Regions from separate parts of the Serratia sp. JSRIV002 genome, predicted to be linked through region 2. Evidence: predicted binding sites of a transcription regulator. Region 2 holds the regulator's gene; each other region holds the start of a gene.

Region 1 (10,724 bases), 2.1 Mb from region 2:
GCAACTGCTGCACCAGAGTGCGTGCATGCCGCTCGCTACAATAGAAGATCGCAGCTAATTCACCGATCGTGATCGCCACCGGCGCGCTGCCTAGCTGGTGGTACAAACGTTGATACTGACCGAGGCGATGAACCAGGCGCATAGCGGTATCCTAGGTGTTGCAAGCGATGAAAGATAAATCAGGAAGCGTTTAGGCAAATTGTTCACTATTACTTCCGCAAATACCACCCCATACTGCGTTGATTGCCATTGTGCTCACATTTACGAGGTTCCTATGTATCGCCTGGCCGCTTTCGATATGGACGGCACCCTGCTGACCCCCGATCACCGTGTCGGGCCGGAAACGCTGAGCGCGTTAAAGCAGCTTATCGACAGGGAGATGGTGGTGACCTTTGCCACCGGGCGGCATTACCTCGATGCCCAGCCGATCATGGCGCAACTGGGTTTACAAGGTTACCTGATCACCGGTAACGGCACTCGCGTCCATGATCAGCAAGGGCAGCAACTGCATGCTACCGACTTACCGGCGGAGATTGCCGAAGAAGTGTTGCATACCCACTGGCGTACTTCTGCCAGCATGCACGTGTTTCGTGATGAGGGATGGTTGACCGAAACCGCGGTGCCGGAAATGCTGGCTGCACATCATCTCAGTGGCTTTCATTTCCAACTCACCGATTTGCGACGTCTGCCCGCATTTGGCAACAGCAAGGTCTGTTTCTGTGCTCCCCATGAAGAACTCATCAAACTGCAAGGACAGTTGAGTGAACATTTCGGCACCCGTGCCGATCTGTGCTTCTCGGCCTATGATTGCCTCGAGGTGCTGCCAAAGGGTTGCAATAAGGGTGCGGCATTGGACAAGCTGAGCCGCCATCTGGGGCTGACGTTGGCTGATTGCATGGCCTTTGGCGATGCGATGAATGATAAGGAAATGCTGGCGGGAGTCGGGCACGGCGTGGTGATGGGCAATGCACTGCCACAGTTGAAATCGTTACTACCCCAACTACAGGTTATCGGCCGCTGCGAACAGCAGGCGGTGGCTCACTATTTACAACATTGGCTGCGTTCACCACACCTCACCTATTCCCCCGAATTCTGAGGTATTAGCATTACAGCCGGCCGGGTATGACTACCCGGCTTTTTTTATCCCCTGAACTTCGCATTAATAACTTAATAACTTATTTTTCTAACAAGTTAGCCAGTTGGGTACTGTAATGCGTCAGATCGCCGATATGGTTGCTGACCCAGTCGCTGTTGTAATAGGTATCCAGATAGCGTTCACCGCTGTCGCATAGCAGGGTGACGATGGCACCTTGCTCGCCTTTATCCCGCATCTGCCTGGCCAGTTGCAGTGCTCCCCAGACGTTGGTCCCGGTGGACGCGCCTACCTTGCGGCCAAGAATACCTTCCAACCAGTAAATGGTGGCGATACTGGCGGCATCAGGCACGCGCATCATGTTGTCGATCACCGAAGGGATAAACGACGGTTCGGCGCGTGGGCGACCAATCCCTTCGATGCGGCTGCCACAGCTGCCGATGAGGGTGCGATCGCCATGATGGAAGCAGTCGTAGAACACCGAGTTTTCCGGATCGACCACGGTGAGCTGGGTATCATGCCCTTGATAGCGAATGTAGCGCCCCAGCGTTGCCGAAGTGCCGCCAGTGCCTGCACTCATCACGATGTGTTTCGGAACCGGGTGCGGTTCGCGCTCCATCTGGCGGAAAATACTGTCGGCGATGTTGTTGTTACCACGCCAGTCGGTGGCGCGTTCGGCAAAGGTGAACTGATCCATATAATGGCCGTTCAGCTCTTTGGCCAACTCCTCTGACACCGCATAAATCTGGGCAGCATGATCGACAAAATGGCTGCGGCCACCGTAAAAGGCGATTTGCTCGACCTTACGTTTAGCCGTGCAGGAAGGCATTACCGCGATAAACGGCAGGCCGAGCAGGCGAGCAAAATAGGCTTCAGATACCGCCGTGCTGCCCGATGAGGCTTCAATAATCGGCGTGTTCTGGTTGATCCAACCGTTACAGAGCCCATAAAGAAACAGCGAACGCGCCAGGCGGTGTTTCAGACTGCCGGTGGGATGGGTGCTTTCATCTTTCAGGTAAAGATAGATGCCGGGAAATTCCGGCAGGTTCAAGCGGATCAAGTGCGTATCGGCGGAGCGTTGGAAATCCGCTTCTATTTCACCAATAGCATATTTTACCCAAGCGTTTGTCATGATCTGGCCTCAAAATAGGGTCTTAATTTATGCAGTAGCATAGCGGTTCAGCGAGAAAAAAGGATTGCCATTTTTCCTGTTTAATCGCCTAATGGGAGAAATATTTTCTATGAAATCACCTTATGTTGGATAAAACAGACCGTAAACTGTTGTGCATGCTGCAACAGGACTGTACGCAATCGCTGCAAGTGCTGGCCGAAGCGGTGAATCTGACCTCAACGCCTTGCTGGAAACGGCTAAAAAAGCTGGAAGATGAAGGTTACATTCGCGCGCGTGTCGCGCTGCTGGATAATGAAAAGCTCGGGCTTGGCCTGACGGCGTTTGTGCTGATAAAAACCCAGCAGCACAGCAGCGAGTGGTATCAGAAATTTGTCGATCTCACCGCGCAGATGCCGGAAGTGTTGGCGTTTTACCGTATGGCGGGGGAGTATGATTACCTGATGCAGGTCGAGGTAGCGGACATGAAAAGCTATGACAATTTCTATAAACGCCTGGTGACCGGCGTGCCGGGGCTGATTGATGTCACTTCCAGCTTCGCGATGGAAAAAATCAAATACACCACGGCGCTACCCGTGCCAGAGTGAAATCGTCACTCTACTGTTGAATGTTAAGGTTGCAGGGCTGCAGCCGGGAATTTGTCGGATACTGTCTGGAATAAAACTGCGTGAGACTCTTTGCTCAAATCGGCTGGTATTTCCGCCGCGAGTGGCGCCGCTACCTCGGGGCCGTGGTGCTACTGATTGCCATTGCCATCCTGCAACTGCTGCCGCCTAAGCTGGTTGGCATCATTGTTGATGGTGTCACCAAGGATCAGATGTCCAACAAGGTACTGATGGCCTGGCTGGGGTTGATGATTGGTACCGCCATTGTGGTTTATCTGCTGCGCTACGTGTGGCGAGTGCTGCTGTTTGGGGCTTCCTACCAACTGGCCGTCGAACTGCGGGAAAACTTCTATCGTCAACTCAGTCGTCAGAACCCGGCCTTCTATCTGCGCCACCGTACCGGCGATCTGATGGCCAGAGCGACCAATGACGTTGACCGCGTAGTGTTTGCGGCCGGTGAAGGCGTGCTGACGCTGGTGGACTCTTTGGTGATGGGGCTGGCGGTGCTGATCGTGATGAGCACCCAGATCAGCTGGCAATTGACCCTGCTTTCCCTGATCCCGATGCCGATCATGGCGATCGTCATCAAATACTATGGCGATCAGCTGCACCAGCGTTTCAAGTCGGCGCAGGCCGCGTTCTCCAGCCTTAACGATCAGGCACAGGAGAGCATGACCAGCATCCGTATGATCAAGGCTTTTGGCCTGGAGGATCATCAGTCCAACCAGTTTGCCGAAGTGGCAGCGCAAACCGGCGCGAAGAATATGCACGTGGCGCGAATTGATGCGCGCTTTGATCCGACGATTTACATCGCTATCGGTGCGGCTAACCTGCTGGCGATCGGCGGCGGTAGCTGGATGGTGGTTAACGGTTCCCTCACGCTGGGGCAACTGACCAGCTTTGTCATGTACCTCGGCCTGATGATTTGGCCAATGCTGGCGCTAGCCTGGATGTTCAACATCGTCGAGCGCGGCAGTGCCGCCTATAGCCGTATCCGCAGCCTGCTGGAAGAGGCACCGGCCGTGAAGGATGGTGAACTCGATCTGCCCGCCGGGCGCGGCAACCTGAGTGTGGAAATCAACGCTTTCCATTATCCGCAAACCAACAAACCCGCGCTGCATGACGTGGCGTTACAGCTGCAGCCGGGGCAAATGTTGGGATTGTGTGGGCCTACCGGTTCGGGTAAATCGACGTTGCTTTCGTTGATCCAGCGTCAGTTTGATATTGATGACGGCCATATCAGCTATCACGGCTTGCCACTTACCCAGATCAAGCTCGACGAATGGCGTTCACGCCTGTCGGTCGTTAGCCAGACGCCGTTCCTGTTCTCCGATAGCGTGGCCAATAATATCGCCTTGGGCAACCCGGCGGCCACTCAGGAACAGATTGAACAGGCAGCGCGCCTGGCCAGCGTGCATGAAGATATTCTGCGTTTGCCCCAGGGTTACGAGACCGAGGTGGGTGAGCGAGGCGTGATGCTTTCTGGTGGCCAGAAACAACGTATTTCCATCGCGCGGGCGCTACTGCTGGAGGCGGAAATTCTAATCCTCGACGATGCCCTCTCGGCGGTGGATGGGCGCACCGAACACCAGATCCTGCATAACCTGCGCAGTTGGGGGCAAAACCGCACGGTGATCATCAGCGCGCACCGCCTTTCGGCCCTGACGGAAGCCAGCGAAATCCTGGTAATGCAACACGGCTCGGTGGTACAGCGCGGGCAGCATGGGAAATTGGCTAGTGAGCCTGGCTGGTATCGCGACATGTATCGTTATCAGCAATTGGAAGCGGCGTTGGATGAGGCTCCTGATAGCTCCGAGGAGGTTTTGGCCGATGAGTAAGATACAAACTATGTGGCCAACGCTGAAACGTTTGCTGGCTTATGGCTCGCCTTATCGTAAACCCCTGGGATTGGCGGTATTGATGTTGTGGGTAGCGGCGGCTGCGGAAGTCGCTGGGCCAATTCTGATCGGCTACTTTATTGATAACTACGTTGCCAAAGGACAGCTGCCGCTGATGATCGTCAGCTCCCTGGCGGTGGCTTATATCCTGCTGGAACTGCTTGCTGCGGCGTTGCACTATTTCCAGGCCATCCTGTTTAATCGGGTGGCGGTCGGGGTGGTACAACGGTTACGCACCGATGTGATGGATGCAGCCCTGCGCCAACCGCTGAGCGCCTTTGATACCCAGCCTGTTGGGCAATTGATCTCGCGGGTGACCAACGATACCGAAGTGATCAAAGATCTGTATGTGATGGTGGTGTCCACGGTACTGAAAAGTGCGGCGCTGATCGGGGCGATGCTGGTGGCGATGTTCAGCCTGGACTGGCGCATGGCGCTGGTGGCGATCTGCATTTTCCCGGCGGTGATGGTGGTGATGGGGATCTATCAATATTACAGCACGCCGATCGTGCGGCGGATGCGTAGCTACCTGGCGGATATCAACGATGGCTTCAACGAAGTGATCAGCGGCATGGGGGTGATCCAGCAGTTCCGTCAGCAGATCCGTTTTGGCGAGCGCATGAGTGCGGCCAGCCGCTCGCATTACACCGCCCGGATGCAGACGCTGCGCCTGGATGGTTTTCTGTTACGGCCACTGCTTAGCCTGTTCTCTGCCTTGGTGCTATGTGGCCTGTTGATGCTGTTTGGCTTCAGCGGTGAAGGCGCGATTGGCGTGGGGGTGCTGTATGCCTTCATCAACTATCTTGGCCGTTTGAACGAACCGTTGATTGAGCTGACCGCCCAGCAATCGATTTTGCAGCAGGCCGTGGTGGCCGGTGAGCGTATTTTCGAGCTGATGGATCGCAGCCAGCAGAGCTATGGCAGTGACGATCGCCCGTTGGCGAGCGGCCGTATTGATATCAGCGACCTGAGTTTTGCCTACCGCAGCGACAAAAAAGTGCTGCAACATATCTCGTTGCAGGTGCCGTCACGGGGTTTTGTTGCCCTGGTGGGGCATACCGGCAGCGGAAAGAGCACCCTGGCTAACCTGTTGATGGGCTATTACCCGCTGAGCGAAGGGGAAATTCGTCTGGATGGCCGCCCGTTGTCCAGCCTTTCACATCGTACCCTGCGCCAAGGCATTGCCATGGTGCAGCAAGATCCGGTGGTAATGGCGGAATCGGTGCTGGCGAACGTCACGCTTGGTCGCTCTATCGGTGAAGAGGCGGTCTGGCAGGCGCTGGAAACGGTGCAACTGGGTGAACTGGTGCATAGCTTCCCACAGGGCATCCATACGCGCCTGGGGGAGCAGGGGAATAATCTGTCCGTAGGACAGAAGCAGTTGTTGGCCTTGGCGCGTGTGTTGGTCCAGGCACCGCAGATCCTGATCCTGGATGAAGCGACCGCCAATATAGATTCCGGCACCGAGCAGGCGATCCAACGCGCCCTACGGCTGATCCGCGAGCAGACGACGCTGGTGGTGATCGCCCACCGCCTTTCAACCATTGTGGATGCCGACTCTATTCTGGTACTGCATCGCGGTCATGCCGTGGAGCAGGGGAACCATCAGCAGTTGTTGGCACAGCGGGGTCGCTACTACCAAATGTATCAGCTACAACTGGTGGGTGAAGAGTTGGCAGCCACGACGCGCGACGAAACTCAGCCCGCATAATCTTAAGCAAGGGCTCCGCTCCAGGAGCCCGCACCACCAACAGGCAATAGCGCTTTTCAACTCCCTCCTACTGCACTTTCCCAACGCGTAATGCACCAAAAAAGTGCGCAATCTTCCGGCTGCGATCTCTGCTTTCGTCCAGTGCTGGCCTCTGGTTGTGGGTGTTCCTATATAATCAATTGAATTTAAATAAAAAATAATTTGTGGCACAGCCTTTGCTTTATATGACTCGTACCGGGGGTAAGTTTTTGGGCTTAATCGTGGAGAGGCAATATGAAGCTGGTTACCGTGGTGATCAAACCATTCAAGTTAGAGGACGTGCGTGAAGCCTTATCCTCTGTAGGTATTCAGGGGCTGACCGTAACCGAAGTCAAAGGCTTTGGCCGCCAGAAGGGTCATGCCGAGCTCTATCGCGGGGCGGAGTACAGCGTCAATTTCTTACCTAAGGTCAAAATTGATATCGCTATTGCCGATGACCAACTGGATGAAGTGGTTGATGTGATTAGCAAGGCGGCTTACACCGGCAAGATCGGTGACGGCAAAATTTTCGTTGCTGAATTGCAACGTGTGATTCGAATTCGTACCGGCGAAACCGACGAAGCGGCTCTGTGATCGCAGGCTCAGTCAACTGAATGGGGATGGATTGATAATGAAAAGACTGTTATCCACGTTGGGCCTGAGTTTGGTAACCCTGGTTCCTTCTTTGGCTCTGGCCGCTCCGGCGGTGGCAGACAAGGCGGACAACGCCTTTATGATGATTTGCACCGCGCTGGTGCTGTTTATGACTTTACCGGGAGTGGCGCTGTTTTACGGCGGCCTGCTGCGCTCGAAGAACGTCCTCTCAATGTTGACTCAGGTGACCGTCACCTTTGCCCTGGTGTGTGTGCTGTGGGTCATTTACGGCTACAGCTTAGCGTTCAGCGAAGGTAACGCGTTCTTCGGTGGTTTCCAGACGGTGATGCTCAAAGGGATCGGGATAGATAGCCTGACTGGCACCTTTAGCCAGATGATCCACGTGGCGTTTCAGTGCTCCTTTGCCTGTATCACCGTGGCGTTGGTGGTGGGCGGCTTTGCCGAACGCATCCGCTTCTCTGCGGTGGTTATTTTTGCCGCTATCTGGTTCACGATTTCCTACCTGCCAATCGCGCACATGGTTTGGGGCGGTGGTTTCCTGGCAACCGACGGCGCGTTGGATTTTGCGGGCGGTACCGTGGTGCATATCAACGCCGCGAGCGCTGGTCTGGTGGGGGCCTATCTGTTGGGTAAACGTGCCGGCTATGGTAAAGAGGCCTTCAAGCCACACAACCTGCCGATGGTATTTACCGGAGCCTCGATCCTGTATATCGGCTGGTTTGGCTTCAACGCCGGTTCAGCCAGTGCGGCCAACGGTATTGCAGCGCTGGCGTTCCTCAATACGGTAATAGCCACTGCCGGTGCAATCCTCTCCTGGACCTTTGCCGAGTGGGTCGTACGGGGCAAACCTTCTCTGCTGGGAGCCTGCTCGGGCTGTATCGCTGGTCTGGTTGCGATTACGCCAGCGGCAGGTACCGTGGGTGTAGGCGGTGCGCTGATTATCGGCCTGGTAGGTGGTATTGCTGGTCTGTGGGGCGTGGTTACGCTGAAGAAATGGCTGAAAGTAGACGATACCTGCGATGTGTTTGGTGTGCACGGGGTTTGCGGTATCGTTGGCTGTCTGTTGACCGGTGTCTTTACCGCCTCATCACTGGGCGGAACGGGCTATGCCGATGGCGTTACCATGGGGCATCAGGTATGGGTCCAGTTGATGAGCGTTGTTGTGACGCTGGTGTGGTCAAGCGTGGCCGCGTTTATCGCCTTTAAGGTCGCCGGGGCCGTGGTGGGGCTGCGCGTACCGGAAGAGCAGGAACGCGAAGGCCTGGATGTGAACAGCCACGGCGAGAATGCTTACAACCAGTAAAATACGTTGAATTAAACCCTGAGGGGGCGATGGAAACATCGCCCCTTTTTCATTTAAATATCGCGCTTGCGGATCACGCCTTCTTGCACTGTCGTGGCTACCAGCACACCGTCGCGGGTGTAGAACTGGCCGCGCACAAAGCCACGGGCACCTGAGGCTGAGGTGCTCTCTACCGCATACAACAGCCAATCGTCCATGCGGAACGGACGGTGGAACCACATTGAATGGTCAATGGTCGCCACCTGCATTCCCGGCTCGAGGAAACCGACACCATGCGGCTGTAGCGCCGTCAGCAGGAAGTGGAAGTCAGAGGCGTAGCCAAGCAGATACTGATGGATCCGCAGGTCGTCCGGCATGGTGCCATTGGCGCGGAACCAGACATGGCGATAAGGCTCTTCCACGCTGCCCTTCAACGGGTTGTGGAATTTCACCGGGCGCATTTCGATCGGCTTCGGGCCAATGAATTTGTCGCGCACCTTTTCCGGCAGCATATGCGACAGCTTTTGTGCAATTTCTGACTCCGACATCAATCCTTCCGGCGGTGGAACATCCGGCATGGTGTTTTGGTGCTCAAAACCCTGCTCGGGGCTTTGGAAAGAGGCCGTCATATAGAAAATGGGTTTGCCATTTTGAATGGCGCTAACGCGCCGCGCGCTGAAACTATTGCCGTCGCGCAGGGTTTCTACGTCATAAACAATCGGTTTGCTGCTATCCCCAGGGCGCAGGAAATAGCTGTGGAAGGAGTGAACGATACGCTCCGCAGGAACGGTTTGCTTGGCAGCATACAGCGCCTGGCCGACCACCTGACCGCCAAAGACCTGGCGTAACCCCAGATCTTCGCTTTGGCCACGAAATAAACCTTCTTCAATTTTTTCCAAATCCAGCAGTTCGAGGAGGTTGTGCAGTGCCTGGCTCATAAAGTGGCGATCCTTTTAGTTATCATGTTGCGCAGTGTGCTGAATATGATGGCAGGACGTCAATATATTGCGTTATTTCGGCGAAGGAAGCTGTTGCAGCCAGAGGCATGCGTCATGAGCCCTTCGGGCTATTTAGGTCTAGTCCGATAGGCAGTTGTTAGTATTTTGTGCTAGGTTTAATCAGTGTGGTGGTTTAAGCCACTAACATGTAACTAATAATAAAGGAGGCCGACCCATGAAACTCTGGCAAATGGTAGGGGGAGCAGCTGCATTGACGATCACACTGGCAGGCTGTGCCCACAAGAATGCGGATGTGCCAACGCAGACGGCTAACGCTGCGGCCTCGCAAACGCAGATCCAAGGCCCGGTGGTCAAGGGCTCAGTTAATATTCGTCAGCGTATCGCGCTGCCACCGGATGCGGTACTGACCGTGACCCTGTCCGATGCATCACTTGCTGATGCCCCTTCACGAGTGATTTCGCAGCAGGCGATACGTACCGAGGGTATGCAGAGTCCGTTCCGCTTTACGCTACCGTATAACCCTGCGGACATTCAGCCTAATGCGCGTATCATCCTGAGCGCGGCGATTACGGTGAATGGCCAGTTGATGTTTATCACCGACACGATCCAGGAAGTGATTAACCGCAATGGGACCCAGGCCGATCTGCTGCTGGTACCGGTACAAAACGTTCCGGTTCAGGTCACTCCGACCCCAGCTCCGTAAGCAGTAATGCCTGCATCTTTCAGCCTTTGCGCCCCTGGCCAAAGGCTGTGTTTTTACCCGTGCCAGCCATACAGTTCAAAATCAACCGTGCTCTGCGGGCCGAAAATAATTCCCTCTGCCAGTAACGCCTGCCGTTGGCGCTGAAAATCTTCACCCTGCTGTGAGATCTGCCCGTGGCGGTTAATGACCCGGTGCCAGGGTAGGGTGCTGCCCTCTGGTAAACGCCGTAATACGCCGCCAACCTGGCGTGCCGCCCGGGGTGAGCCTGCCAGCCGTGCAACTTCGCCGTAGGTGGTGACCTTGCCAGGAGGAATGGCGGCCAGGATATGAAATACGCGCTGGCTGAAGGTTGCGTCTTCTGGTTGCATGGCTCTCTTCCTGCGTGATGAGTTGGGCGGCGAATATTTCGCTCCTGACAATTTAGCAACATTGCTGCTTGGTAACCAATCCAAACGAGTGCGCGATAGGGGGAGATGGGTAAGAAAACAGCGGTTGCTCCCGGTTGGCTTGCTATTTGCCTGGCCATCACCGATAATGCCCACCGCTTCGCAATTCAAGAAGCCGTCAATGGGGGCCCTGTTGGTTCTCCCGCAACACTAACTGGTGAACTCGGTCAGATCCGGAAGGAAGCAGCCGTAGCGAGTGACGTGTGTGCCGGGATGTAGCTGGCAGGGCCTCCACCAATTTCTAGCTTTCTCCCCCCCAATAAAA
Region 2 (10,724 bases):
AAGAATGCCGCCGCGTTTCTGGCGGACGTCTCGGTCGACAAGATGGTCGACGGTATTATCGAGGCGGGCTACCTGAACCAAGGTCAAATCTGTGCCGCAGCAGAGCGTTTCTACCTGCCTGCCAGCCATATCGATGAGGTACTGGCAAAGCTGACGCAGCGCTTGGCGGCCATGAAGGTGGGCTCGCCGCTGGATGAGAGTACCGAAGTGGGGCCATTGGCCAACGAGGCGCATTACCGCAAGGTACTGGCGCTGTTTGACAAGGCACGGGCTGATGGCAGCCAGATCGTCTGCGGCGGTCAGGCGTTGGCAGGTCCAGGCTTCTTTGTTGCGCCGACGGCGATCCGCGCTAATGGGCCGCATGATGCGTTAATGCGTGAGGAGACCTTTGGCCCGGTGGGCACTTTCCTGGCCTATGAGGATGAAGAGCAGATGATCGCCATGATCAACGATTCGCCTTATGGCCTGGCCGCCAGCCTGTGGACCAACGATCTCAGCAAGGCGATGCGCATGATCCCGCGGATTGAAGTGGGCACCTTGTGGATCAATATGCACACATTCCTCGATCCGGCGTTGCCATTCGGTGGGGTGAAATCGTCGGGGATGGGCAGAGAGTTCGGCAGCGCGTTTATCGAGCATTATACCGAGTTGAAATCGGTGATGGTCAGATACTGATTGCCGTTGTTTTTTTAGGGGCGGAGGATCTCCGCTCCCGTTAATCTTCGTCGAAGCCTGAATTAAACAGCTCAATCACCGCTGCCAGTGCCTGTTCTTCCTGCGGCCCGGTGGCTTCAATTTCGATCTGGCGGCCCTGGGCGGAATCCAGCATCAGCAGCGCGATCACGCTGCTGGCTTCCGCTTCGGTGCCGCTGTCATTACGCAGCAGCACTTCGGCGTCAAAACTCTGCACCAGCTCAAACAGCTTCATAGCCGGGCGGGCGTGCATGCCCAGCTTGTTCTTGATCTCAACCGTCTGCTTGACCGTCATTGTTGTTTACGCTTTTCCAGTGTGCGGTGACGGGATTGCACGTTCTTGCCGCGTGAACGGAAATAATCCGCCAACTGTTCAGCCACGTACACCGAACGGTGCTTACCGCCGGTACAGCCAATGGCGACGGTCAGATAGCTGCGATTGTTGGTCTCCAGCATCGGCAGCCACTGTTCCAGATAGCTACGAGTCTGGTAGATGAAGTTGTGCACTTCGGTATGGCGATCGAGGAACGAGGCCACGGGCTTATCCAGGCCGGTCATCGGGCGCAGTTTAGGGTCCCAGTGCGGGTTTGGCAGGAAGCGTACGTCAAACACGTAATCGGCATCGATAGGAATGCCGTGCTTGAAGCCGAAGGATTCGAACACCATCGTCAGCTCGCGTTCGCGTTTGCCCAACAGACGGGTACGCAGCATTTCCGCCAACTCGTGCACCGACATTTCCGAGGTATCGATAATCAGATCGGCACGGGAACGCAGTGGCTCAAGCAGATCGCTTTCTTCATCGATCGCGCTTTCCAGCGACAGGTTCTTGGCAGAGAGAGGATGCAGGCGACGGGTGTCGCTGTAGCGGCGGATCAGGGTGTTGCGATCGGCATCAAGGAACAGCAGCTGCGGCGTGAAGCTCTCCGGCAGCTGGGTCATTGCATATTCAAACACTTCCGGCGATTCCGGCATGTTACGGACGTCGATGCTTACCGCAGCGGAGCTATTACGTTCGGCCAGCGTCTGGGCCAGCTGTGGCAACAACACCACGGGCAGGTTATCAACGCAGTAAAAACCCATGTCTTCCAACGCCCGCAAGGCGACGGATTTCCCCGAACCGGAACGGCCGCTGACAATCATCAGCACCATGTGGTAACTCCCCTGGCATCTCAATGGCGCTCATCGCCACCGTTAGGATCTATTATCCGGGCCACGGCCCGGATATATCGTAAGTAAAACAGTAGCGTTTTCATGGCGGAAAGTCACGCCAGCCGCTGGTTACTCGGTGATGATCTGATACAGCTCTTCGTCGCTCAGCGCTGCGCGCAGGCGGCGGCACACGGTTTTGTCGGCCAGTCGTTTGGCAACCAGCGACAGCGTATGCAAGTGAGTTTTACATTGATCGGCCGGTACCAGCAAGGCGAACAGCAGATCGACCGGTTGATTATCAATGGCATCAAAGGCGATAGGTTGCTCAAGGCGGATAAACACGCCAACGGCCCGCAAAGTGTCCTCTTCCAGTTTGCCGTGTGGGATCGCGATACCGTTGCCGATACCGGTACTGCCCATACGTTCCCGGGTGAGTACTGCGTCAAACACCACCTGCGAAGGTAGGTTGAGCTGCTTGGCCGCCAGCTCGCTGATAATTTCCAAAGCCCGTTTCTTGCTGGTGCAGTGTACCGAGCTTCTGGTGCACTCGATGTTTAACACCGAGCTTAATTGCATTATTTCGTTGTTCATCTCATCTTCACTTAAAACCGCGTCCTGTCGCTTTATTGCAAGCCTGCTTTACCATTGGAAAGCAGGCTTGCGCTGATAACCTTCATGAAACGGTTTTTCGCCTGTTTAACCCTGATGGCTTATCGGCGCATACCTATACAGGTGCTGCGCCGAGGGTTGCCGTGTAGCCAATGCGACTACGATGTGGGCCATTACGCATCGCATAACGGCCCAGAATGTCAGTGTTGCTTTAGTTTGTCTTTATGTTTGTTCAATTGACGCGCCAGTTTGTCGATCAGGCAGTCAATTGCGGCATACATATCTTCTTTTTCCGAGGTGGCGTGCAACTCGCCCCCATTCACATGCACCGTTGCTTCCGCAATCTGCTGCACTTTTTCCACACTGAGTACGACATATACCTGGTTAATGCGGTCAAAATACTGCTCGAGTTTGGCAAACTTGGTGTTGACGAACTCACGCATTGGTTCGGTGACTTCGACGTGGTGTCCGGTAATGTTGAGCTGCATAATGTCTTCCTTCTCTATAGAGGTCAAACCAACTGTTTACGCTGGTTGGACGGCGGGATGGACAAAGACTCTCGGTACTTGGCAACGGTGCGCCGCGCCACCATGATCCCCTGATCGGAAAGCATGGTGGTCAGCTTGCTGTCGCTAAGCGGTTTGGCAGGGTTTTCCGCCGCGATCAATTTCTTCACTAACGCCCGGATCGCCGTAGAGGAGGCTTCGCCACCGCTGTCGGTATTCACATGGCTGGAGAAGAAATACTTCAATTCGAAAATACCACGCGGGCTATGCAGGAATTTCTGCGTCGTCACGCGTGAGATTGTCGATTCATGCATTTCCACGGCCTGGGCGATATCCGCCAGCACCATGGGCTTCATAAATTCTGCACCCTGTTCAAAGAACGCCTCCTGCTGTTCGACAATACAGCGGGTCACCTTGAGCAGCGTGTCGTTCCGGCTTTCCAGGCTCTTGATCAGCCACTTCGCTTCCTGCAAATTGCTGCGGATATACTGGCCGTCGGCATCGTTGCGCACCGTGTTGCCCAGTGCCGCATATTGCTGGTTGATTTTCAGCCGTGGGATGCTGTCTGCATTAAGCTCTACCACCCACTTGTCCTGTACCTTGCGCACCAGCACGTCCGGGATCACATACTCGGATTCACCGGTATTGATCGACTGCCCAGGGCGCGGATCGAGCGAGTGGATCAACACCATCGCTTCTTTCAGTGTATCTTCTTTTAAGCGAGTTGTTCGCATCAGGCTGCGAAAGTCGTGGTTGGCCAGCAAATCCAGATGCTCGCTGACGATCAGACGTGCTTCAGCCAGATAGGGCGTGTCTTTGGCATACTGGGAAAGCTGGATCAGCAGGCAGTCACGCAGATCGCGCGCCGCGACGCCGACCGGATCAAAACGCTGTACGCGCTTCAATACCGCTTCGACCTCGTCCATCGTCACGTTATCGTCACCCATACTCTCCAGAATGTCTTCCAGCGGTACGGTGAGATAGCCGGTGTCATCGACGGCGTCGACGATCGAGGTGGCGATGGCGGCATCGGTGTCAGAGAACGGTGTCAGATCCACTTGCCACATCAGGTAGTCCTGCAGCGTTTGCGTGGTTTCGCCCTGATAGACCGGCAGTTCGTCATCGCCATAGTCGGTACCGGTGCCGGACGGGGTGCCCGCGGTATAGATCTCATCCCAGGTGGCATCCAAAGGCAGCTCTTCGGGCATGTCCTTCTGTTCCAGCGCTTCGCGGGTGTCTAGCCCTTCGGTCTCGACGCTTTCTTTGGTGTCGATCTCTTCGTGCTGGTCTTCGGTCTGTTCAAGCAGCGGGTTGCTCTCTAGCGCCAGTTGGATCTCCTGCTGGAGCTCAAGCGTGGACAGCTGCAACAGGCGGATCGCCTGCTGAAGTTGGGGGGTCATGGCCAGTTGCTGGCTGAGCCTGAGTTGCAAACCTTGCTTCATAATCTTCTGCTACTTCCGTTAACGGCGGCCTGTTGGCCTGCCGCTGGAACCTACAGGCGGAACTCTTCGCCCAGATAAACGCGTTTCACCTGCTCATCGGCCAGGATGGCGTCCGGCGTGCCGTGGGCAATCAGCTTGCCCTGGCTGACGATATAGGCACGTTCGCACACGTCCAGCGTCTCGCGCACGTTATGATCGGTGATCAGCACGCCAAGGCCGCTGTCGCGCAGGTGCTCGATGATTTTCTTGATATCGATAACGGAAATCGGGTCAACCCCGGCGAAAGGTTCATCCAGCAGGATAAATTTCGGGTTGGCGGCCAACGCACGGGCAATCTCCACGCGGCGGCGTTCACCACCGGAAAGCGATTGGCCCAGGTTGTCACGCAGGTGGGAGATATGAAACTCTTCCAGCAGCTCGATAGCCCGATCGTTGCGTTGCTCACTGGTGAGATCGTTGCGGATCTCCAGCACCGCCATCAGGTTGTCGTAAACACTCAGGCGGCGGAAGATAGAGGCTTCCTGCGGCAGGTAACCGATACCGCGGCGTGCGCGGGCGTGCAGCGGCAGGATACTGATATCTTCGTCATCGATCACGATGCGCCCGGCGTCGCGCTGAACGATGCCGACCACCATGTAGAAAGTGGTGGTCTTACCGGCACCGTTTGGCCCCAGCAGGCCGACGATCTCGCCAGATTTCACTTTCAGGCTCACGTCTTCAACGACTTTGCGGCCTTTGTAGGCTTTCGCCAGGTTTTCTGCGATGAGTGTTGCCATAAGTAATTAGTTACTCTTCTTTTGACCGTTTTTGTCTTGCAACTGTGATGGCACCAGAACCGTGGTCACGCGTTTGCCTTTATCGCTGAACGCCTGCATCTGCTGCTGTGGCACCAGATAGGTAATACGGTCGCCCTTCACGTTGCTATCGAGCTGTTCCAGATAGGCGTTGCCGGTGAGGGTGATCAGCTGCGGCGCGACGTCGTAACGAACTTTCTGCGCATGGCCTTTCACCGGCTTGCCGTTGTCCTGCATCTGGTAGAAGGTTACCGGATTGCCGAACGCTTCAATATAGGTTTTGTTCTGATCGCCACCCGGGCGCGTGACCACGACCTTATCGGCCTTGATCTCGATGGTGCCCTGCTTGATCACCACGTTGTCGGTAAAGGTGCTGACGTTGCTCTGCATATCCAGCGACTGTTTCAGCGAGTCGATACTTACCGGTTGGTCAGAGTCGGATTTCAACGCCAATGCGGGGGAGCTGGCGGTCAAAACGAGGCTGACGATCAACAGATTACGGAGTTGGCTTTTGGTTCTGAATTTCATAGTTGGTCTTGACCTTATCAATCAGCTCAGCGGTTTTGTTCCGCAGATTACCACGCATTTTCATGCCGTTAGAGGTGAAATTCGTGCCGAACAGGGTGACTTCATCATCGGAAGAAACGTCCTGGGTGACCAGATTAATCTGGGCATTATCGGTTTTAATTTTTTCCAGCTGTGAGGTGGTTGTCAAACTGTTCACCTCTACGTGGCCGTACAGATACAGCATGCGGTTTTTGGTCAGCTTGGCGCGATCGGCGCGTATTGACCAGGTGGCCACGGCATGCTCATCAAACAGCGTCATCACCGGCTGGGTGAACCAGCTTAACTCATCAGCGGTGTAATATTTAACCTCTTCTGCCACCAGCTTATAGCTTAGCTGCCCGGCCGGATTGTATACCACGGTCACGGTATGCTGGCTCTGATAGGTCGGGTCTTGGTTGTTGACCGGTACCGAATTGTCGTCATCGCTGAAATCGGCCATGTTCCAGCCAATCAGCGCCAGCGCGATCACGGTCAGCAAGAGGGTGATCCAAAGTTTGGTTTTACTCATATTGACAGCCCTTTGGCGTCCTCCAGCTTGTTTTGCGCCAGCAGGATCAGGTCGCACAGCTCGCGCACCGCACCACGACCACCGTTGATACGGGTGACATAATGGGCGCGAGGTAACAATAATGGATGCGCATCGGCCACCGCGACGGCCAGACCGACTTCGGCCATGACCGGCCAGTCGATCAGATCGTCGCCGATGTAGGCGATTTCATCTGGCATCAGGGACAGTTTATCCAACAGTTCACGGAAGGCCAAAAGCTTATCGGACTGCCCTTGATACAGATGGGTGATATCCAACGTTTTTGCCCGGTCTTCCAGCAGTTTGGCCGAACGCCCGGTGATGATGGCCACCTCGATACCCGAGGTTTTCAGGCAGCGGATGCCGTAGCCGTCACGGACGTTGAAGGCTTTCAGCTCTTCACCGTTATTGCCCATGTAGATCAGGCCATCTGACAGCACGCCGTCGACATCACAAATCAACAGGCGGATTTTCCCGGCGCGGACCATGACTTCTTCAGCTACCGGCCCGTAACAGGTTTCAACCAGACTCATGCAGTTCGTTCCTTTCATTAAACGACGCCAGCGCGCAGCATGTCATGCATATGTACCACACCCAGCAATTGGTCGCCATCGGCAACCAGCACGGCGGTGATATGGCGTTGCTGCATCAGATTGAGCGCATCGACCGCCAGCAGGTTCGGGCGCACCCGGATACCGCCTAGCGTCATGACGTCGGTGATGTTGGCATTATTCAGATCGATGCCCATATCGAACACCCGGCGTAAGTCACCGTCGGTAAAAATACCGGCGATCTTCATCAGATCGTCGCAGATCACCGTCATGCCCAGGTTTTTACGGGTGATCTCCAGCAGCGCGTCGCGCAGCGAGGCATCGGGGCTGACGTGCGGAATTTCATCGCCGCTGTGCATGATATCACTAACGCGCAGCAGCAGGCGGCGGCCCAAAGCTCCACCTGGGTGGGACAGGGCGAAATCTTCCGGGGTGAAGCCCCGGGCCTTCAGCAGCGCTACGGCTAATGCATCGCCCATGACCAAGGTGGCGGTGGTGCTGGTGGTGGGGGCCAAACCCAGAGGGCAAGCCTCCTGCGGTACCTTGATGCACAGATGTACGTTTGCCGCCTTGCCCATCGAGCTTTCCGGATTGTTGGTCATGCAAATCAGTGGGATCTGCTGGCGTTTCAACACCGGGATCAGCGCCAGAATTTCGTTCGACTCACCGGAGTTGGAAATCGCCAGCACGATGTCCTGTGTCGACACCATGCCCAGATCGCCGTGGCTAGCCTCCGCGGGATGCACGAAGAACGCTGGGGTTCCGGTACTGGCCAGCGTGGCGGCAATTTTGCAGCCGATATGGCCGGATTTTCCCATGCCCATGACCACGACTTTACCGCAGCATCCGGCGATCGCTTCACATGCCCGGGTAAAATCGGCATTGATGTACTGATCGAGCTGGGCCAGGCCATCACGCTCAATCTGAAGCACTTCTTTGCCGGCCTGCTGAAAGTCAAAGCCCGGTTGCAACTGGTTAGATGACATACTCATTCTCAACGGTTAGCCGAACGTACTGAAAGGGTTAAAGAACAGCACTGCAAGATACGCAATAAAGCCACATAATAACAGAGCTCCTGCCAGATGACCGATACGATGTTTGCGGCCAATACACAGGGCAGCAAGCAGGATACCGGCCGCCAGCATGACCCAGTAATCGCGCTGGAAGGCTGCGGGATCGATACTGCCCGGCGATAGCAGGGCAGGGACGCCCAGCACGATCACCGTGTTAAAAATCGTCGAGCCGATGATATTCCCTACCGCCATATCATCTTCGCCTTTTAGTGCTCCGGCGATCGAGGTGGCCAGTTCGGGCAGGCTGGTGCCGATGGCGATGATCGTCAGGCCAACCACCAGTTCACTCAGGCCAAAGTAGTGGGCAATCACCGAAGCGTTATCGATGATCATCCTTGATGACAGCGGCAGAATAATGAAGGCCAGCACCAGCCAGAGAATGGCCACGGTGTTGCTGCTGTCCTGCGGCAGTTCGGCGAGTTGCTCCACCGTCAGGCTGTCGTTGCCTTCACGTTGCGCCAGCCTGGCGATTTTCAGCATCAGCAGAATAAAACCGGTGGCGGCCAACAGCAGCAGTACGCCATCAAAGCGGCTCAGGGTGTTATCCATCAGCACATAGCCGCACAACAGGATAACCCCCAGCATCAGCGGCAGTTCACGCCGTAACACTTCGGAGCGAACCGACAGCGGATGGATCAGGGCCGCCACCCCCAGGATCAGTAAAATATTGGTGATGTTGGAGCCAATCACGTTGCCCACCGCCAGGTTGGTCTGCCCATTAAGGGCGGCGGTGACCGATACGATCAATTCTGGCAGTGACGTGCCGATACCGACTATCGTCATGCCGATAATCAACGGGGGAACCCCCAGCGAACGGCTAATCACCGCCGCACCATAAACTAATCTATCCGCCCCATACACCAGTAAAAATAAACCAACGATCAACAGCACTATCGCGAGAAACATTCAGGGTCCTATATTGGGGTATCATCCCGGTTCGTTGGTTAAAGACCATCATCGGCCAGCTTGCTTACCCTACGTTGTGCAAAACAACGAATTTCCCGGTAAAAGATCGAACCATAAGACTGCGACTAATCCTGATGAACTGGCTTTGAAGGGGCGCCGCATGCTGCGCCCTCAGAAACATTCTCAGTTTGTCATCAGTCAGACTTTATTTTTTTGCGTTATTTCCTAATTTTGACCGTCTGGAGCCTAAAAGTAAAACCTATGGCATCATTGGTAGCGCATTGTGGGCAAGTTTCGGTAAAAATAGGACGTATTGCCCCTATTGCTTTACCATCACGGATGATTTGGCAAAAAAATAGCCTGTACAGGATCAATAAACATGCACCAGAAGGCAGATAATCTGGTCGAAGTGCGCGGCATGAGCTTCTCTCGCGGCGATCGGCTGATATTCGAAGACATCAACCTGACGGTTCCCCGTGGCAAAGTGACGGCCATCATGGGGCCGTCCGGCATTGGTAAAACCACGCTGTTACGCCTGATTGGTGGCCAGTTGACCCCAGACTGCGGTGAGATCTGGTTTGATGGGGACAACATCCCGGCGCTGTCGCGCCATCAGTTGTATGAGTCACGCAAGAAGATGAGCATGCTGTTTCAGTCGGGAGCGCTGTTCACCGATCTGACGGTATTTGAGAACGTGGCCTACCCGCTGCGTGAACACAGCCGCCTGCCGGAGCCGATCCTGCGCAGCACGGTGCTGATGAAGCTGGAAGCCGTAGGGCTACGCGGCGCGGCAGATCTGATGCCGAACGAACTTTCTGGCGGTATGGCACGGCGAGCGGCCTTGGCGCGTGCTATCGCGTTAGATCCGACATTGATCATGTTCGACGAACCTTTCGTTGGCCAGGATCCGATCACCATGGGCGTGCTGGTCAAGCTGATCGATGAGCTGAATAACGCGCTCGGGATCACCTGCATCGTGGTATCCCATGATGTGCCAGAAGTCTTGAGTATCGCGGATTACGCCTATATTGTGGCGGATCACCATGTGATTGCCGAAGGCTCGGCAACGCAATTACAGAACAATCCTGATGCGCGAGTGCGTCAGTTTCTGGATGGTATTGCCGATGGGCCGGTACCGTTCCGTTACCCGGCCGGTGATTATCAGACAGAGCTTTTAGGGGAAGGGAGTAAATAACCTCATGTTTTTAAAGGCGTTAGCGTCGTTAGGACGCCGTGGCATCAACACCAGCGCAGCCTTTGGACGCGCCGGGCTGATGCTGTTCCACGCGCTGATCGGGCGCCCGGAGCCGCGTAAACAATGGCCGCTACTGCTCAAACAGCTACACAGCGTGGGCGTTCAGTCGCTGCTGATCATCATGGTTTCCGGCTTGTTTATCGGCATGGTGTTGGGGTTGCAAGGTTACATCGTCCTTACCACCTACAGTGCCGAGGCCAGCCTGGGCATGATGGTGGCGTTGTCATTGCTGCGTGAGCTGGGGCCGGTAGTGACCGCTCTGCTGTTCGCTGGCCGCGCCGGTTCGGCTCTGACGGCCGAAATCGGTCTGATGAAGGCCACTGAGCAGCTTTCCAGCCTGGAAATGATGGCTATCGATCCGCTGCGGCGTATTGTTGCCCCACGTTTCTGGGCCGGTCTTATCAGCATGCCGCTGCTGACGATTATTTTCGTGGCAATCGGCATCTGGGGCGGCGCGATTGTTGGCGTGGACTGGAAGGGGATCGACAGTGGTTTCTTCTGGTCGGCGATGCAAGGGGCCGTTGAATGGCGTCAGGATTTACTTAACTGCCTGATCAAGAGCGTGGTGTTTGCCATTACCGTTAGCTGGATTGCGATCTTCAATGGTTACGATGCCGTACCGACCTCTGAAGGGATTAGTCAGGCAACGACAA
Region 3 (10,724 bases), 620 kb from region 2:
GCGTGAAAAAATGATGTAGAGTTACAGACGTAGGGTACAGAGGTAAGATGTTCTATCTTTCAGACCTTTTACTTCACGTAATCGGATTTGGCTGAATATTTAGCCGCCCCAGTCAGTATTGACTGGGGCGTTTTTTATTGTAAAAACAAAGCAAAAGCATCGATTTTCGTTATCCCCGCCTGCTCTTCTCCTGCCGTTCCTTTGGCTGATTTATCTGCATGTATCTCCTGACAGCGCACTATCTACCATAAGTTTTTATGATGGCTTTTAGTCAAAATTGTAATTAGATAACGAAATGCGGCCTCGTGTAGGGTGATAACGGGCGTAAAAAAGCCGATGTTTTAGCATCGGCTCTGCATGCGGCCCACTACGAAATACCCGCAGCGGTTATCATTCCCCGCCGATATCGTCTTCCGGCAGCACTTCCGGTGGGATCTCGTTAAACCAGGTATTCAACTTCTGGCTCAGTTTATCGACACCGATCTTTTTCGGTGACGAGAAGGCTTCCACCTGAATATCACCCATAAATGGCAGCACGGCCTCACGCACCATATTGAGTTGTGCCTTGCGGGCACCAGAGGCCAGCTTATCGGCCTTGGTCAGCAGGACCAGCACTGGCGTGCCAACGTCGACGGCCCACTGGATCATCTGTTGGTCCAGGTCTTTGAGCGGATGACGAATATCCATCAGCACCACCAGGCCTTTCAGGCAGTTACGCATTTGCAGATATTCACCCAGCGCCCGCTGCCATTTCTTCTTCATCTCTTCCGGCACTTCGGCATAGCCATAGCCTGGCAGGTCGACCAGGCGAATGCCTTCTTCGACCTCGAACAGGTTAATCAGCTGGGTACGCCCCGGCGTTTTACTGGTACGTGCCAGGCCTTTCTGATTGGTCAGGGTATTCAGTGCGCTGGACTTACCGGCGTTGGAACGGCCGGCGAACGCAACTTCAATACCTTCATCCCCCGGTAGGTGGCGAATATCGGGTGCACTGGTGACGAAATGGGTCACATGGTAATTGTAGTTCTTGCTGGTCAAAATTTTCGTCTCCGTGAGGATGGCTATCTGGTGGGCGATTATAACTGCATCAGCGCTAAAAGGGTGTGTTTCTCGGTTATTAAGCGTTTTAACCACTGAGCCCTTGTGGCAAAAGGTCGACCGCCGTGTGAGACATTGACCATTCGAATTGGGGGTAATGTCGCTTTATTCGAAAGCTGTAAATATTTTATTTGTTATAAAACAGGGCATTGTAATTTCGTTAAGTAAAAGATCGTCGTAAGCCACCTGTAGGTATCTTGAGCACATCCCATAAAAGCGTAAAGTAGGTTGCAAGGCAGGAGGCCAAGGAAACAGGAACATCCAGGAAGGGTGAAAAATCTCAGGGAATACACAGGCAGTGTAATGAGTACCAGGATGATGTCAGATGGAATTGAAACTATTGGTGCCGGAGCGCACGAATAGTACACGGATGATGAAGTGACTGCAATTGGGACGCCCGCGGGAAGCGCACTCAGGAAGAGTGGAAGCGAACGGATCGCAGCACGGATGATTTTTTCTTTCAGGATGAAAGACGTAGTAGCAGGGAGCGCGGTTATCGCAGATGGAAAAACCGGGATGTTGAGTGTGCGCATGGAGCGCGGAGCAGGAATATCCTTCGAGTGAAGGTGCGAAATAGGCGGCAGGTTTTAACCTGCCGCCTTTTTTCTTTGTCTGCTTTCTGCTAGATTCCGCCGCAACCGTATAGCAATTCTATACTGGATCTACATACCTAAGAGTAAAAGCCATGAACCAGCCATCAAAAGCACCTCGCGGCCCACGCAGCAGCGCGGCGACGTCAAAAAGTAAAAAGAAAAGTCGTGTGGAGCTCGATCAGGAAGCGCGCGAGCGCAAGCGCCTGAAAAAGCGCCGTGGCCTGGCTTCCGGTTCACGTACCCAGGTTGAGTCTGCCAACCAGAAAAATAAAACTGGCGCGCAACCCAAAGATCCTCGTCTCGGCAGTAAAGTGCCGGTTGCGCTGGTGGTCGACGCTAAAGTGAAGGCGACCAAGCCACAGCCAAAACCGAAGGCAGAAAAACCGCGCCTCACGCCAGAAGAAGAACTGACCAAGCTGGAAAACGATGAACGTCTGGATGCCTTGCTGGATCGCCTGGATGAAGGCGCCACGCTGAGCGCGGAAGATCAGGCGTACGTTGATCAAACCCTGGATCGTATTGATGCGCTGATGGAACAGCTGGGCATCGAACTGGGTGATGAAGACGACGAAGAGCAGGAAGAGAAGCAGGAAGATATTCTGAAACTGCTGAAAGGCGGTAACCCGAAAGACGTATTTTAAGCGGTTATGTGGCTGATCCCGGCAATAGCCCTACTGTTGACATGTTATCTACTGTGGTTATTCGGTAAACTGTGGCGGCTGTCGAAGCGCAAAACGCGTTTTCGCAGCGCTTCCGCGGCCAGACAGCGTAGACAACTGCCCATTTCCCGGCCCGGTAGGAAAAAATATCGGAAGGAGTGAGCAAGCATGTCAGAACAGACCATTGTCTGGGATTTGGCCCTGATCCAAAAATATAACTATTCAGGCCCGCGTTATACTTCATACCCCACGGCGCTGGAGTTTAACCAGGGCTATGACGAAGCTGCGTTCCAACGCGCGGCTACGCGCTACCCTGAGCGCCCGCTGTCGCTGTATGTCCATATTCCCTTCTGTCATAAGCTCTGCTATTTCTGCGGCTGCAATAAGCTGGTCACACGCCAGACTCACAAGGCCGATGAATACCTGGCCGTGTTGGAGCGGGAAATCATCGCTCGTGCCCCTCTGTTTGCCGGCCGCAAGGTCAGCCAACTGCATTGGGGCGGCGGTACGCCAACCTATCTGGATAAGCAGCAAATCAGTCGGCTGGTCGCCATGCTACGCCAGCACTTTGATTTCCAGCCAGCAATGGAGATGTCGATCGAAGTTGACCCGCGTGAAATCGAGCTGGACGTGCTGGACCACCTGCGTGCCGAAGGCTTCAACCGCCTCAGCATGGGAGTGCAGGACTTCAATAAAGAAGTGCAGCGTCTGGTTAACCGCGAGCAGGATGAAGAGTTCATTTTTGCCCTGATCGCCCGGGCTAAAGCGCTTGGCTTCAACTCGACCAATATCGATCTGATTTACGGCCTGCCGAAGCAGACGCCAGAGAGTTTTGCCTTCACCCTGCAACGGGTGGCGGAGCTGAACCCGGATCGCCTGAGCGTATTTAACTACGCCCATATGCCGAACCTGTTTGCTGCCCAACGTAAAATCAAGGACGCCGATCTACCTAGCGCCCAGCAGAAACTCGATATTCTGCAGCAAACCATCGCTTCGCTAACGGAGTCGGGCTATCAGTTTATCGGTATGGACCATTTTGCCCGGCCGAACGATGAGCTGGCCATTGCCCAGCGCGAAGGCAAACTGCACCGCAATTTCCAGGGTTATACCACCCAAGGGGACAGCGATCTGCTGGGCCTGGGGGTTTCTGCCATCAGCATGCTGGGTGACAGCTACGCGCAGAACCAGAAAGAGCTGAAGGTGTATTACGCTAACGTGGAAGAGCAGGGGAACGCCTTGTGGCGTGGCCTGGCGATGACGGAAGATGACTGCCTGCGTCGTGATGTGATCAAGACGCTAATCTGTAATTTCCAACTGGCCTATCAACCGATTGAGCAGCAATACGGCATTGCGTTTGCGGATTACTTTGCCGCCGATCTGGAATTACTGGCGCCGTTCGAACGTGACGGGCTGGTGGAGCGCGATGAGCATGGCATTCGCGTCACGCCTCGTGGGCGCTTGCTGATCCGTAATATTTGCATGTGCTTCGATATCTACCTGCGTAAACAGGCCCGCGCCCAACAGTTTTCCCGGGTTATCTGACGCCAACACCAAGGTGGATGTGTAGGGGCGCAGCGTGCTGCGCCCTGTTAACTGAAGAAATTGATCAGTGCGGCGCACAACACCGTGGCAACGGCCGCCTGCGGTGAATGGCTGACGGCAGAGCCGACGTCTGCGCCTTGGGTAAGAAAGACGATGAGTGTATCCAGCATCAAAAGCCTCCTGAGTTTGCGTTTCGATCATACTGCTGTCGCATATCCGGTAAAAGCCTTAAATCGCTGGTTTTTTGTGCGCTGGATTGTATTTTTAATCATCTAGCGCCCCTCTCTTACTCCATCCCTAATTCTTTCAGCTTACGCGTTAAGGTATTCCGGCCCCATCCCAACAGGCGGGCAGCTTCCTGCTTGTGCCCCTGGGTATGCCGTAGCGCGGTGGTGAGCAAAGTGCGCTCCATTTCCGGCTGAGCTTCGGACAACAGGTTTTGATGACCGGAACGTAACGCGCGGTCGGCCCACTGTGCCAACAACGTGGCCCAACTGTCCGGTAAGCCGTGGCTACTGGCTTGCGGCGCGGCGGTTTCAAACAGCTCTGAGGGCAGATCCTGGATCAGCACTTCTTGCCCGGCGGCCATCACGGTCAGCCAGCGGCAGGTGTTTTCCAACTGGCGTACGTTGCCTGGCCACGGCAGGCGAGTGAGGGCGGTTTCGGTTTCCGGATGCAGGTTCTTCGCCTCCACACCCAACTCTTTCGCAGCCACCTGAAGGAAATAGCGCGCCAGGCGCGGAATATCCTCACGGCGTTCACGCAGCGGCGGCAGATGTACGCGGATCACGTTCAGGCGGTGGAACAGATCTTCACGAAATTTGCCCTCCTGAACGCGCAACTCCAGGTTCTGGTGCGTGGCGGCAATGATACGCACGTCTACCTTTACCGGCGCATAGCCACCCACGCGATAGAACTGACCATCCGCCAATACGCGCAGCAAGCGGGTTTGCACATCCAGCGGCATATCCCCGATTTCATCCAGGAACAGCGTACCACCGTCGGCCTGTTCAAAACGGCCCTGACGGATCTGATTGGCGCCGGTAAACGCCCCTTTCTCATGGCCGAACAGTTCAGATTCGATCAGGTCTTTGGGGATCGCGGCCATGTTCAGGGCGATAAACGGAGATTTGACGCGTGGGCTGTGGCGATGCAACGCATGGGCGACCAGCTCTTTCCCAGTTCCCGACTCCCCGTTGATCAGCACGCTGATGGAGGAACGTGACAGGCGGCCGATAATGCGGAACACATCCTGCATTGCCGGGGCCTCACCAATAATATCGGCGACAGGATCGTTGGCAGGCTGGCTGCGAGCGGGTTGCTGCTGCTCTTGATAGTGGCTGATGGCACGTTCTACCAGAGCAACGGCCTCATCAATATCAAAGGGTTTTGGCAGGTAATCGAATGCCCCTTGTTGATAGGCGCTAACCGCCGCGTCCAGATCCGAATGTGCCGTCATTATGATGACCGGGAGCATCGGGTGACGCTGTTTGATCTGCTTGAGCAGCGCCAGGCCATCCATACCCGGCATGCGGATATCTGATAGCAGCACGTCGGGAGTTTGCGTGGCCAATGCTTCCAACACGGCATTGCCGCTGTCGAAGGTGACGCTGTTCACCCCGGCTCCGGTGAGCGCACGCTCTAGCACCCAGCGGATGGAGCTATCGTCATCGACGATCCAGACTATCCCTCGTTGCATAGCACAAACCTCACTGGCGAATAGGCAGGAAAACCGAGAATTCGGTGTGACCTGGCCAACTGTTAAATTCAATTTTTCCGCAATGCTGATCGATTAGATTACGGGCGATGGATAACCCCAGGCCGGTACCGCCTTCGCGGCCGCTGACCATTGGGTAGAACAGAGTGTCTTGCAACTGGGCCGGTACGCCCGGGCCGTCATCCTCAACATCGATCCGTGCCGCCAGCCGGTAGCGGGTGCCGTGCAGGGTGATCTGAAACGCGGTACGCGTGCGCAGCGTGATGGTGCCACCGGTTTCGCTCAGCGCCTGCAGCGCGTTGCGGGTGATATTGAGCAACACCTGCTCGATTTGATCGGGATCGTGCGCCAGCTCAGGCAGACTAGGGTCGTAATCACGCACCAGCGTGACGTTATCGGGTTTCTCCAACGACACCAATTGGAAGACTCGCTCCGCGACCTGATGGATACTCTGAGTAATATGTTGGCCGGGGCGCTGTGGCCCTAGCAGGCGATCTACCAGATTACGCAGCCGATCGGCCTGTTCGATGATCACCTTGGTGTATTCCGTCAGCGAAGGGTCTGGCAAAGCTTTGGCCAGCAACTGCGCGGCACCCCGCAAACCGCCGAGCGGATTTTTGATTTCATGCGCCAGGCCGCGCACCAGATCGCGAGCCGCAACCTGTTGGGCGTGCTGTAACTGCTCCTGGCTGAGGCGACGCTGATTGTCCATTGGGGCCAGCTCAAGCAGAATAAAGCCATCTGGCAGCGCCTGAGCGGTCAGGGAGAGGATATGGGCGCGGCTGTCGACCACCAGGGTCACTTCGTTATCGGTAAAGCCCTGGCCAGCATGCAGGCTCTCACGCATCAGATCGATATTCAGCGAAAAATAGCCAAGTAAATCGGGCAGCGGTGTACCGAAAAGTTTACGAGAACTCTGTGCCAGCAGCTGTTGTGCCGCCGGGTTGGCGTAGTGGATCGCCAGTGTGTCATCCAACAGCAAAATGCTGTTGATGAGAGAATTGAGGATCTGCCCAGCATCGGGCAGCTTGCCGGTTGCCATACAGCAGTCTCCTGCACCTTTTTAGTGCATCCATCCTACTCCATCCGCAACCATCACGGTATGAAATAGTTTTGCAGAATATACGGTGGAGAAAAAAGCCCATCCGAAGATGGGCTAAAAGTTTCCACGGCAACAAAAAAACGGCTACTAATACTTAGGACGCGCCATCCGTAGACAGCGCGGGTATGACTTAAACGCTGTAATACAGTTCGAACTCAACTGGGTGTGGCGTCATGCGCACGCGATCCATCTCTTCTTTACGCAGTTCGATGTAGGCATCGATCGCGTCGTCGGTGAATACGCCACCGCGGGTCAGGAATTCACGGTCTTCGTTCAGTGCGGCCATTGCTTCATCCAGTGAGCCAGCCACTTTTGGAATTTCAGCTTCTTCTTCCGGCGGCAGGTCATACAGGTTTTTATCCATGGCATCGCCAGGGTGGATCTTGTTGATCACGCCGTCCAGGCCAGCCATCAGCAGTGCAGCGAAGCACAGGTATGGGTTAGCCGCTGGGTCCGGGAAACGAGCTTCGATACGGCGCGCTTTCGGGCTGGCAACCACTGGGATACGGATAGACGCAGAGCGGTTACGGGCAGAGTAAGCCAGCATAACCGGCGCTTCGTAACCTGGGACCAGACGCTTGTAGGAGTTGGTGGTCGGGTTGGCCAGGGCGTTGATCGCTTTAGCGTGTTTGATGATGCCGCCAATGTAGAACAGCGCCATTTCAGACAGGCCGCCGTACTTGTCGCCAGCGAACAGGTTGGTACCGTTCTTGGACAGTGACATGTGGCAGTGCATACCTGAGCCGTTATCGCCGAACATCGGTTTTGGCATGAAGGTCGCGGTTTTGCCAAATGCGTGAGCCACGTTGTGAACCACGTATTTGTAGATTTGGATTTCGTCGGCTTTCTTGGTCATGGTATTGAAGCGGGTAGCCACTTCGTTCTGACCTGCGGTTGCCACTTCGTGGTGGTGAGCTTCAACCACCAGGCCCATTTCTTCCATGGTCAGACACATGGTAGAACGGATGTCCTGTGAAGAGTCGACCGGTGGCACTGGGAAGTAACCGCCTTTGACCGCTGGACGGTGGCCTTTGTTGCCGCCTTCGAGTTTGGTGCTGGAGTTCCAGGCACCTTCGATATCATCAATAGCAACCATAGAACCACGGATGCTGCTACCGAAACGAATGTCGTCAAACAGGAAGAACTCTGGTTCTGGCCCGAACAGCACGGTATCGGCGATGCCGGAAGAGCGCAGGAAGTCTTCAGCACGCTTGGAGATTGAGCGTGGGTCACGATCGTAGCCCTGCATGGTGCCTGGCTCGAGGATGTCACAACGAATGATCAGGGTAGATTCTTCGAAGAACGGATCCAGAACCGCCGTGCTGGCGTCTGGCATCAGGACCATGTCAGATTCGTTGATGCCCTTCCAACCACCGATTGAGGAGCCGTCAAACATTTTACCTTCTTCGAAGAAGTCGGCATTTACCTGATGAGCAGGGATGGTAACGTGTTGCTCTTTACCCTTGGTGTCAGTGAAACGCAGGTCTACGAATTTCACTTCATGCTCATTCAGCATCGTCAAAACGTGTTCAGCGGACATACTTAACTCTCCCGGATTTATCGTTGTCATCGTCGTGGAACGAATCTGTGTAACTGGCCTGTTTTGCCTTGTGTAGACTAAAGCGAAAACTGTGCCAACTTTTAAAAAGCGAAAAAATCGCCGGTTTGTGCGGGTTTTGCTCATTGCCAGTATGCACCATTAGCGATGCAATGCACTATGGTGGTGCAAATAACCTGGGGTAGGGCACTATAATGGTGCAAAACATCATCGATTGCTGCTTTTTGCACCGTGAAAGGGATCACAAACTAGCCTGTACACAGTTGTTTATAAGAGAGTGTTGTGATCTTGTTTAGTACCTCGCTTAATACGTGTACAATAGCGCGCTATTTCTAATGCCTGAGGCAAAGCTGTGATCGAAAATTTGCGTAACATCGCCATTATTGCCCACGTTGACCATGGTAAGACCACCCTGGTTGACAAGTTGCTGCAACAATCCGGTACTTTCGGAGAGCGTTCAGAAGCGACAGAACGCGTAATGGACTCCAACGATTTGGAGAAAGAGCGTGGGATTACCATCCTCGCAAAAAACACCGCCATTAATTGGAAAGACTACCGCATCAACATCGTAGACACCCCAGGACACGCCGACTTCGGCGGCGAGGTAGAGCGCGTGATGTCAATGGTCGACTCGGTGCTGCTGGTTGTGGATGCAATGGATGGCCCAATGCCGCAAACCCGTTTCGTGACCAAGAAAGCGTTTGCTAATGGTCTGAAACCGATCGTGGTAATCAACAAGGTTGACCGCCCTGGCGCGCGTCCTGACTGGGTTGTGGATCAGGTCTTCGACCTGTTCGTTAACCTGGACGCTACCGACGAACAGCTCGACTTCCCAATCATCTATGCATCCGCATTGATGGGTATCGCTGGTCTTGACCATAACGATATGGCCGAAGACATGACTCCGCTGTACCAGGCGATTGTCGATCACGTCTCTGCGCCGCAGGTTGAGCTGGAAGCACCTTTCCAGATGCAGATCTCGCAGCTGGACTACAACAACTACGTGGGCGTTATCGGCATCGGCCGTATCAAGCGTGGTAAAGTGAAGCCTAACCAGCAGATCACCCTGATCGACAGCGAAGGCAAAACCCGTAACGGTAAAATCGGTAAAGTGCTGACCCATATGGGTCTGGAACGTATCGAAGCCACCGTTGCCGAAGCGGGCGACATCGTTGCCATCACCGGCCTGGGCGAGCTGAACATCTCTGACACCATTTGTGATGTGAACGCGGTTGAAGCGTTGCCAGCACTGTCGGTTGATGAACCTACCGTAAGCATGTTCTTTAACGTCAATACCTCACCGTTCTGTGGTAAAGAAGGCAAGTTCGTGACTTCACGCCAAATCCTTGAGCGTCTGAACAAGGAACTGGTACACAACGTGGCGTTGCGCGTTGAAGAAACCGAAGATGCTGACGCATTCCGTGTTTCAGGCCGTGGTGAGCTTCACCTGTCGGTTCTGATCGAAAACATGCGTCGTGAAGGTTTTGAACTGGCGGTTTCCCGTCCGAAAGTTATCTTCCGTGAAATCGATGGCCGCAAGCAAGAGCCGTTCGAGAACGTGACGCTGGATATCGAAGAACAGCACCAGGGTTCTGTGATGCAGGCGATGGGTGAGCGTAAAGCTGACCTGAAAAACATGGATCCAGATGGCAAGGGCCGTGTGCGTCTTGACTACGTGATCCCAAGCCGTGGCCTGATCGGCTTCCGTAACGAATTCATGACCATGACTTCTGGTACCGGTCTGCTGTACTCCACCTTCAGCCACTACGACGATGTGCGTCCGGGCGAAGTGGGCCAGCGTCAGAACGGCGTGCTGATCTCTAACGGCCAGGGCAAAGCGGTAGCGTTCGCTCTGTACGGTCTGCAAGATCGCGGCAAGCTGTTCCTGGGCCACGGTGCTGAAGTGTATGAAGGCCAGATCATCGGTATCCACTCACGTTCTAACGACCTGACCGTGAACTGCCTGACCGGTAAGAAACTGACCAACATGCGCGCATCGGGTACCGATGAAGCGACTACCCTGGTTCCGGCCATCAAAATGTCTCTGGAGCAAGCTCTGGAATTCATCGATGATGACGAACTGGTAGAAGTGACGCCAATCTCGATCCGTATCCGTAAGCGTCACCTGACGGAAAACGATCGTAAGCGTGCCAACCGCGGTCCTAAAGAAGCTTAATTCGCCGATTTAATCCGCAATACTTAGGGCGTGTCACAGCGCCCTGAGTTTTTTCCTCTGTCTTTCCCCCTTTCTGCGGCGCGCCATGCGCTTTTCACACTGCTCCCTGTTCAGCCTTAACTTTTCCCGTTACAGTGAAATCTCACTGGCCCATGGGAGAGGACTATGCTGTATATCTTTGATTTAGGTAATGTGATTGTCGATATCGATTTCAAACGTGTACTGGGCGTGTGGAGCAACCTGAGCGGCACACCGCTGGCGACGTTGTCCGAACGTTTT

The links. The regulator sigma-54, encoded in region 2, starts transcription at its own class of promoters, with help from an activator protein. The targets are predictions, from matches to a motif close to GTTGGCACANNTTTCGCTNT.
Region 1: a site for sigma-54 is predicted at 6,639-6,658, ahead of glnK (P-II family nitrogen regulator). Genes of this name have one in related genera too.
Region 3: a site for sigma-54 is predicted at 8,331-8,350, ahead of glnA (glutamate--ammonia ligase). Genes of this name have one in related genera too.

The regions. Positions count from the first base shown of each region.
Region 1 is NZ_CP074143.1:1,424,023-1,434,746, forward strand. Features, by position in the region: gene KGP26_RS06460 (SgrR family transcriptional regulator) at 1-142, opposite strand, end outside; gene cof (HMP-PP phosphatase) at 275-1,096, shown strand; gene KGP26_RS06470 (PLP-dependent cysteine synthase family protein) at 1,176-2,225, opposite strand; gene KGP26_RS06475 (Lrp/AsnC family transcriptional regulator) at 2,348-2,809, shown strand; gene KGP26_RS06480 (SmdA family multidrug ABC transporter permease/ATP-binding protein) at 2,890-4,665, shown strand; gene KGP26_RS06485 (SmdB family multidrug efflux ABC transporter permease/ATP-binding protein) at 4,658-6,436, shown strand; gene glnK (P-II family nitrogen regulator) at 6,710-7,048, shown strand; gene amtB (ammonium transporter AmtB) at 7,086-8,372, shown strand; gene tesB (acyl-CoA thioesterase II) at 8,426-9,289, opposite strand; gene KGP26_RS06505 (YbaY family lipoprotein) at 9,525-10,013, shown strand; gene KGP26_RS06510 (MGMT family protein) at 10,067-10,381, opposite strand; RNA gene ffs (signal recognition particle sRNA small type) at 10,591-10,687, shown strand.
Region 2 is NZ_CP074143.1:5,360,237-5,370,960, reverse strand. Features, by position in the region: gene KGP26_RS25140 (aldehyde dehydrogenase family protein) at 1-675, shown strand, start outside; gene npr (PTS phosphocarrier protein NPr) at 716-988, opposite strand; gene rapZ (RNase adapter RapZ) at 985-1,842, opposite strand; gene ptsN (PTS IIA-like nitrogen regulatory protein PtsN) at 1,972-2,433, opposite strand; gene hpf (ribosome hibernation promoting factor) at 2,652-2,939, opposite strand; gene rpoN (RNA polymerase factor sigma-54) at 2,963-4,399, opposite strand; gene lptB (LPS export ABC transporter ATP-binding protein) at 4,450-5,175, opposite strand; gene lptA (lipopolysaccharide ABC transporter substrate-binding protein LptA) at 5,182-5,721, opposite strand; gene lptC (LPS export ABC transporter periplasmic protein LptC) at 5,690-6,268, opposite strand; gene kdsC (3-deoxy-manno-octulosonate-8-phosphatase KdsC) at 6,265-6,819, opposite strand; gene kdsD (arabinose-5-phosphate isomerase KdsD) at 6,837-7,823, opposite strand; gene KGP26_RS25085 (calcium/sodium antiporter) at 7,839-8,816, opposite strand; gene mlaF (phospholipid ABC transporter ATP-binding protein MlaF) at 9,196-10,011, shown strand; gene mlaE (lipid asymmetry maintenance ABC transporter permease subunit MlaE) at 10,016-10,724, shown strand, end outside.
Region 3 is NZ_CP074143.1:5,978,486-5,989,209, reverse strand. Features, by position in the region: gene yihA (ribosome biogenesis GTP-binding protein YihA/YsxC) at 391-1,038, opposite strand; gene yihI (Der GTPase-activating protein YihI) at 1,784-2,332, shown strand; gene hemN (oxygen-independent coproporphyrinogen III oxidase) at 2,519-3,892, shown strand; gene KGP26_RS28095 (YshB family small membrane protein) at 3,940-4,062, opposite strand; gene glnG (nitrogen regulation protein NR(I)) at 4,179-5,591, opposite strand; gene glnL (nitrogen regulation protein NR(II)) at 5,602-6,651, opposite strand; gene glnA (glutamate--ammonia ligase) at 6,842-8,251, opposite strand; gene typA (ribosome-dependent GTPase TypA) at 8,622-10,445, shown strand; gene yihX (glucose-1-phosphatase) at 10,611-10,724, shown strand, end outside.